One region of the Priestia sp. AB genome, then DNA from elsewhere that is predicted to be linked to it. Evidence: riboswitches for the same ligand, from Rfam matches in the RefSeq annotation. Region 1 holds a riboswitch; each other region holds the start of a gene.
The links. A riboswitch is a leader RNA that binds a small molecule or an ion and turns the genes downstream of it on or off. The one in region 1 is predicted to bind thiamine pyrophosphate.
Positions count from the first base shown of each region.

Region 1 (2,274 bases):
TTTACATGCTCAACTATTTTCCTATTTTGACACTTGCTTTTTTATCATAATTGTTAAAACTATGAAATACAATGTGTATTTGCAAAAAGATAAGAATCTTTAATAATTCGTAATAAAAACCTTACATGCTATAATCAAAAAACACGATATCAGCTTTTATTTATTTTAAAAAGTAGTCACTATGTTCGGTATAAATTCCGGTCCCTTAGCTAAAAATGAATCATCTAGACTATTTTTCTTTAGCGTGAAAAAATGACTAAATCATTATGTTTTTTCCATCCCCTTTACTGTCATCTATCATTTTAATCAACTAGTGCTTGCTTATACGACATATCCCCTAAGCAATTTGAAACTTTTTTCTCTCTTTTCTCGTATATAGTAGTATCTTTTTTAGGAGGCTTTTTACTATGAATGGAAATGTACGTACAATGAAATGGGTCACTGCTGGGTATGAAGCCTTGCTGGGAATTCCTTTAATTGGCGCGGGGATCGTTATGGGCTTTAGTTATACTCCTCTTTTTATTGGATTTATTCTTCATGCTATCACACTCATTTTAGCTAATAGACGAGGGTTATCTGCGTATGGAAACATACTAGGGATTGTTACTTCACTGGTTGCTTGGATTCCATTTTTAGGGTTTATCATGCACATTATTACAGCTATTGTGATTGCAATCGATGCTGCTAGACAACGTTAATTGTCTAGCTTTTTTTATTTAAGGGTTGATTTTTTACCGAATGATGGTAAACTTAAGCCGTAAATTGAATAATTTGAATGTTATTTCTACTAGGGGTGTCTGATAGCTCAGACTGAGAGAAGAGTGCAATAAAACTCTTTAACCCTTTGAACCTGATTTGGGTTATACCAGCGGAGGGAAGTAGTCTTAAAAAGAATAGTATATGTTTATTCTTTTTTCGCCTATTCCATCGGGTTCTGTCTATCACAGAACCCGATTTTTTTATGGTTCGGTATAGCTACACTTTATGCGAAACCGGAGGAATATGTAATGTCAAAACAAAATGTATCAGTTTCTATGAAAAAGCCTTTTCCAAACAGTCACAAAGTATATGTCCAAGGATCCAGAGAAGACCTTAAAGTGCCTATGCGTGAAATTCATCAGTCTCCTACTACAGGATCTTTTGGGGAAGAAGAAAATAGTCCCGTACGTGTATACGACACGAGCGGTGTTTATACAGATCCCTGTTATGAAATTAATTTACAAAAAGGATTACCGGCTCTGCGCGAAAAGTGGATTGCAGAACGAAACGATGTAGAAACATATCAAGGCCGTACGGTTCAGCCACAGGATAACGGTTATTATGATGGTGATCCAAGAGATCAGTACGAGCGCTTTATCACTAATCGTTTACCTTTGCGCGCGAAAAAAAATCAAAATGTAACGCAAATGCACTATGCAAAAAAAGGAATCATCACGCCCGAAATGGAATTTATCGCTATTCGTGAACAGATGGATCCTGAAGTTGTACGTGAAGAAGTAGCAAGAGGACGTGCGATTATCCCTAATAATATCAATCACCCTGAAAGCGAACCGATGATTATCGGCCGCAAATTCCATGTGAAAATTAATGCTAATATCGGAAATTCAGCTATTCGTTCAGCTATTGAAGATGAAGTAGAAAAAATGACATGGGCAACGCGCTGGGGAGCCGATACAATTATGGATTTATCAACAGGAAAGGATATCCACACAACACGCGAATGGATTATCCGCAACTCGCCTGTTCCTGTAGGAACCGTTCCTATTTACCAAGCGCTTGAAAAAGTAAAAGGTGTAGCAGAAGATCTAACGTGGGAAGCATACCGCGATACATTAATTGAACAAGCAGAACAAGGTGTTGATTACTTTACTATTCACGCAGGTGTTCTTTTACGCTATATTCCTCTGACAGCGAAACGTACGACAGGTATTGTTTCACGCGGAGGATCCATCTTGGCGCAGTGGTGTTTAGCTCATCATGAAGAGAATTTTTTATATACTCGCTTTGAAGAAATCTGTGAAATCTGTAAAGCATATGATATTTCTATTTCGCTTGGCGATGGGCTGCGTCCTGGTTCCATTGCAGATGCTAATGATGAGGCACAGTTCGGTGAATTAGAAACGCTTGGTGAATTAACTAAAATTGCTTGGAAACACGATGTTCAAGTTATGATTGAAGGTCCTGGACATGTCCCTATGCACCTCATCAAAGAAAACGTAGATAAACAAATGGAAATATGCCAAGAAGCTCCTTTCTATACTCTTGGACCGCTTA
Region 1 covers NZ_JAQMYN010000023.1:21,630-23,903, forward strand. The annotation lists gene POF52_RS28880 (hypothetical protein) at 408-698, shown strand; TPP riboswitch at 780-894, shown strand; gene thiC (phosphomethylpyrimidine synthase ThiC) at 1,008-2,274, shown strand, end outside.

Region 2 (2,274 bases), on a different contig from region 1:
GAAAAAGCTAAGCCGTTAGCCCTTTACTTATTTACAGAAAGTGAAGATGTGCAAAACGTGATAACGGAGCGCCTTTCATTTGGAGGAGGCTGTATAAACGATACGCTTATGCATATCGCTACGCCATATTTGCCGTTTGGCGGAGTGGGAGAAAGCGGCACGGGTCAATATCATGGAAAAGACAGCTTTCAGACATTCACTCATTTTAAAAGCATGCTGTCTCAAACAACCAAGTTTGATTTGTCATTCCGCTATCCTTCGGAAAAACAAAGCTTGAAAATGATCAAAAAACTATTGAAATAAAAGAGCCTCCTGATAGGAGGCTTTTTCGTTATTTTGAAAGTGAAAGCTGAGAAAGCGGCCATTTTTCTTGGGTATATGCCATTTCCCAAAATAAATACTCCAGTTCACAGCTTTTGATGAAGTGATCTTTCATACGGTTACGTTCTTCTTCAGTCGCTTGTTCGGCGAGTTCATCAAGCTTGTTACAAAACCATTGTGTTGTGCCATTCATTTCTTCATTATTATAAAACTGAATCCATTCATAAAAAGGATGAGAAGGAGATGGATTTACTTGTTCTGTAATGCGCTGGCCAATTTCAACGTACGTCCATGGACATGGAAGAAGCACTGCAATGATTTCTGCTAAGCTGCCTGTATGGGCAACACTTGTCATATGGTTAATGTAGTGGCTGGCCGTCGGTGAAAGCGTCTCAGTGTGAAGGTCTTCATAACGTACGCCTGCTACTTCACAAAAATTATTGTGAGGGTGTACTTCACTATGTAATACCGTAGAAATGCCGGCATTAAAGGCTTCCATTTCGGTACGCGTGCGGCATTTTGTTAAAGCAGCGCCGTAAATGCGAACAAATGCTGTTAAGTATTCGTAATCTTGAGAAACGTAGTGAATAAGCGCTTCTTTTGGCACGTTTCCTTCAGCAATTCCTTTAATAAAAGGATGGTTAAAAATGGCTTCGTAAATATAGTTTGCTTCTTGTCTTAATTGAGATGAAAATGACATCAAAATCCTCCTTTAATATGAGGAAGTCACAAACAAGCACATAAAGGAAATAAAAAACACTCCGTTTATAAACGGAGTGGCAAAGGACAGTAAAAAACTGAACATTGCCACTTTCCTACGCTGGTATGAGCCAGATCAGGTTCAAAGGGATCAAGAAAACTTGTCTCAGCCGGTGGCACCCCTAGTGGACTTCCTATTAATCTACGTTTAACTTACCATATATTCTGAAAAATAGAAAGCGTTATGGGGAATTGTGTGCTAACAACTTTTCTTTCTTAAAGAGGAAATTTATTAAAGCTATTTTTAATCATTTTTGTTTAAAAATGCATATTTTTAGGGAAGAAGAGGTATTAATGAAGGGAAGAGCCGTTTTCGTCTCCGAAACACTCCCATATAAATAGAAGAAAGGAGAAAACAAAATGGCGAAATTTCGTTTGTATGCTGTATTAAATACAGTAGGCTTGGCTATTACACTGCTTGTGAATTATTTAGCAAATGCCATTCCAATAGGAGGCAAAACAACGGGAGAAGCTTCTGCGCAAGTTCCTACGTTGTTTACACCAGCGGGTTATGCCTTTGCTATCTGGGGCGTTATTTATTTATTATTAACCATTTGGGTTATACGCCAATTTTTTGCAAGAGAAGATCAAAAGGAAATATATGCACGTATCGGCATTTGGTTTTTTCTAAACTGTTTGTTAAATAGTGCGTGGATCTTTATTTTCCAAAACGATTACTATAAGTTATCTCTTTTAGTTATGCTCTTTATTCTAGGCACATTAATGATTGTGTATTCCACTATTCAGCATTCTCGAATGACGACATGGTTTATGCGTCTGCCGATTTCGCTTTATCTTGGATGGATTTCTGTTGCGACTATTGTCAATGTGTTTGTCGTATTTCAAGCAAATGGAATACAGCACTTGATTGGCTTAAACGAGTTAGCATGGACGATTATTATGCTGCTGGTAGGAGCTGTGCTGGGCATTATGTTTACATTAAAAAACCGAGACGCTGTTTATCCGCTTGTTTTTATTTGGGCTTATATTGCCATTGCAGTGCAGCAAAGTGGAAATCAGCCAATTGTCATTACTGTCATCATTTCAGTTGTTTTATTGGCAATTGCCATTATTGTGGGATTGATTAAACGCTATAGACGTTTTTAAAAAGAAGCTCTAGCTTTTGTAAGCTAGAGCTTTTTATGATGCTCTTTTGATTGTAAAAAAGCAGCTGTAAAAGCAATTAAGCTAATT
Region 2 covers NZ_JAQMYN010000003.1:358,409-360,682, reverse strand. The annotation lists gene POF52_RS11490 (aldehyde dehydrogenase) at 1-303, shown strand, start outside; gene tenA (thiaminase II) at 332-1,021, opposite strand; TPP riboswitch at 1,117-1,214, opposite strand; gene POF52_RS11480 (TspO/MBR family protein) at 1,441-2,187, shown strand.
Region 2: it holds a riboswitch for thiamine pyrophosphate, as region 1 does, so the genes downstream of both, tenA (thiaminase II) here and thiC (phosphomethylpyrimidine synthase ThiC) in region 1, are expected to answer to the same signal.

Region 3 (2,274 bases), on a different contig from region 1:
GTAATGGTCTCTTTAGTAGGTGGAATCCTTCTTGCTTTAGCAGGCTATCTATGCGGTGAAGCGGCAGGGAAAAATTTAGTGAAAGTACATGAGGTGAAGTAAATGAGCATAGTGAGCTTGGCACTTGGCGGGGCAGCTGGAGGAATATGCCGTTATCTTTTGGGGTTAAAAGTTACAAAAACAGTTTCAAACCCTCCTTTTCCAGTATCAATGCTGTTTGTAAACTTGCTCGGTGCGTTTGGGCTTGGTCTTTTTTACGGTAGTTATTATGGAAAGGTTCCGAGTCATGCTTATGATGATTCAATATTTTTAATGATTGGCATTGGGTTTTTTGGTGCCTTTACCACTTTTTCAACGTTCAGTGTGGAAAACGTACAGTTAATTCGAGAAAAATCTTATCGGAAAATGCTGGTGTACGTGGGGATTTCAGCATTTGGAACAGTTGGTTTATTTACAGTCGGTTTACTGGCAGGAACGTTTTTATTTAAGTAAAGAGAACGTTTCTAGTAGGGAAAAACAAAAAGACGGAGAAGTAGAGAATGGATAGAAAAGCAGAAGTTTGGAAGTACATTTTGTTGATTGTAGCTGTTGCAGGTCAGATCATTGGTTTTTTATTTTTATTTATAAATGTTGTGGCGGCATTTATTTTTTACGGTTTTTATATTCTAACTTTTATTATGTTACTCCTGCTGTTTATATGGGATCGGAAAAAGGAAAAAGACAAGGAAGAATTTGACGACTATACCGATTACTAATCATATAAAAAGCAGAATGATGCGGTGCGCCGGACCTCTTACTTAGTAAAGAAGCTTAAAAGATACATCTATAAAAGGAAGAGAGCCGTAAGAGCATAAAGAGATATTGTATTTACATCTAGTTGTGTTATAATTTTAAGTGCGAAAACAAAATCAATAAATAGCAATCACTAGGGGAGCTTTTTGAAGCTGAGACGAATGTATTTCGGACCCTTTGAACCTGATCTGGTTTGGACCAGCGTAGGGAAGTGGCGATCATGTTTACATAACGATGCATGCTAACCACTCTACGTTGTAGAGTGGTTTTTTGTATGTAATAAAGCCCTCTACACAAGATGAGGTGATTGAAATTTCTCTTTATTCTGAATAGAAAGGTTTCGATCATGTGGATATTCCTAAATTTCATGTCATTACAACAGATAAGCAGCCAATCGAAGAGCTTCAAAAAGTTTTAACGGCTATCGCGCCTTTTGCGGGCGCCGTTCATATTAGAGAAAAAGAGAAAACGGCAAAGCAGATTCAATGTTTACTAGAAAGCTTTCCATTTTGTCGCTCTAAAATTATTGTGAATGACCGAGTTGATGTAGCACATGCTTTAAAAGCAAAAGGCGTACAGCTTGCCTATCATAGTTTAGACGTTTCGGTTGTTATAGACGCATTTCCTTCTCTTATTGTCGGAAAATCAGTTCACTCTGTAGAAGAGGCTTTAGAAGCTGAAAAAGATGGTGCTCACTACATTCTATACGGACATATTTATTCAACACATTCAAAAAAAGGATTAAAAAGTCGAGGGGTAGCAGCACTAAAAGAAGTAGTAGATGCTGTGCAGATACCGGTTATTGCCATTGGAGGAATTACACCTGTAAATGCCAAAGAGGTGCTTCAAACAGGAGCACACGGTATAGCTGTGATGTCTGGTGTCATGCTTGCGCAAGATCCCCTCAAAGCGATTAAACAATATTCTCATATATGGACATCTGGAGGTGGAGAAAATGAAGCAGCATTATGATGTACTGTTAATCGGAGGAGGTATAATCAGCTCTTCTATCGCTTATCATTTGTCAAAACAAGGAGCGTCAGTAGCTATTCTTGAACGCAATCAAATTGGTTGTGAAGCTTCAAGTGCAGCCGCTGGTATTTTAGGTGCTCAAGCTGAAATTGATGAAGAAGGTCCTCTTTTAGACCTTGCTATTAAGAGCAGAAGCATGTTTCCTGAATTGGTGAAGGAACTAAAAGAAAAAACGGCCATCGACGTAGAGCTCATTCAAAAAGGCTTATTAAAAGTTGCTGTAACAGAAGAAGATGCACACGTATTAAAGAAAAAAGCCGCTCAGCACCACCGGTGGGATGAACATGTAAGATGGATCGATGTAAAAGAAGCGCGTTTGTTAGAACCCGGGCTCTCTCCAGACATATACGGAGCTATTACAATACCGGGAGACGGCCAGCTAGCTCCGGCTAAGTTAACGCAAGCTCTTGCTCATGGAGCCTTGTATCACGGAGCAGATGTATTCGAATA
Region 3 covers NZ_JAQMYN010000011.1:62,284-64,557, reverse strand. The annotation lists gene POF52_RS24515 (fluoride efflux transporter FluC) at 1-102, shown strand, start outside; gene crcB (fluoride efflux transporter CrcB) at 103-492, shown strand; gene POF52_RS24505 (hypothetical protein) at 540-755, shown strand; TPP riboswitch at 918-1,019, shown strand; gene POF52_RS24500 (thiamine phosphate synthase) at 1,141-1,764, shown strand; gene thiO (glycine oxidase ThiO) at 1,748-2,274, shown strand, end outside.
Region 3: it holds a riboswitch for thiamine pyrophosphate, as region 1 does, so the genes downstream of both, POF52_RS24500 (thiamine phosphate synthase) here and thiC (phosphomethylpyrimidine synthase ThiC) in region 1, are expected to answer to the same signal.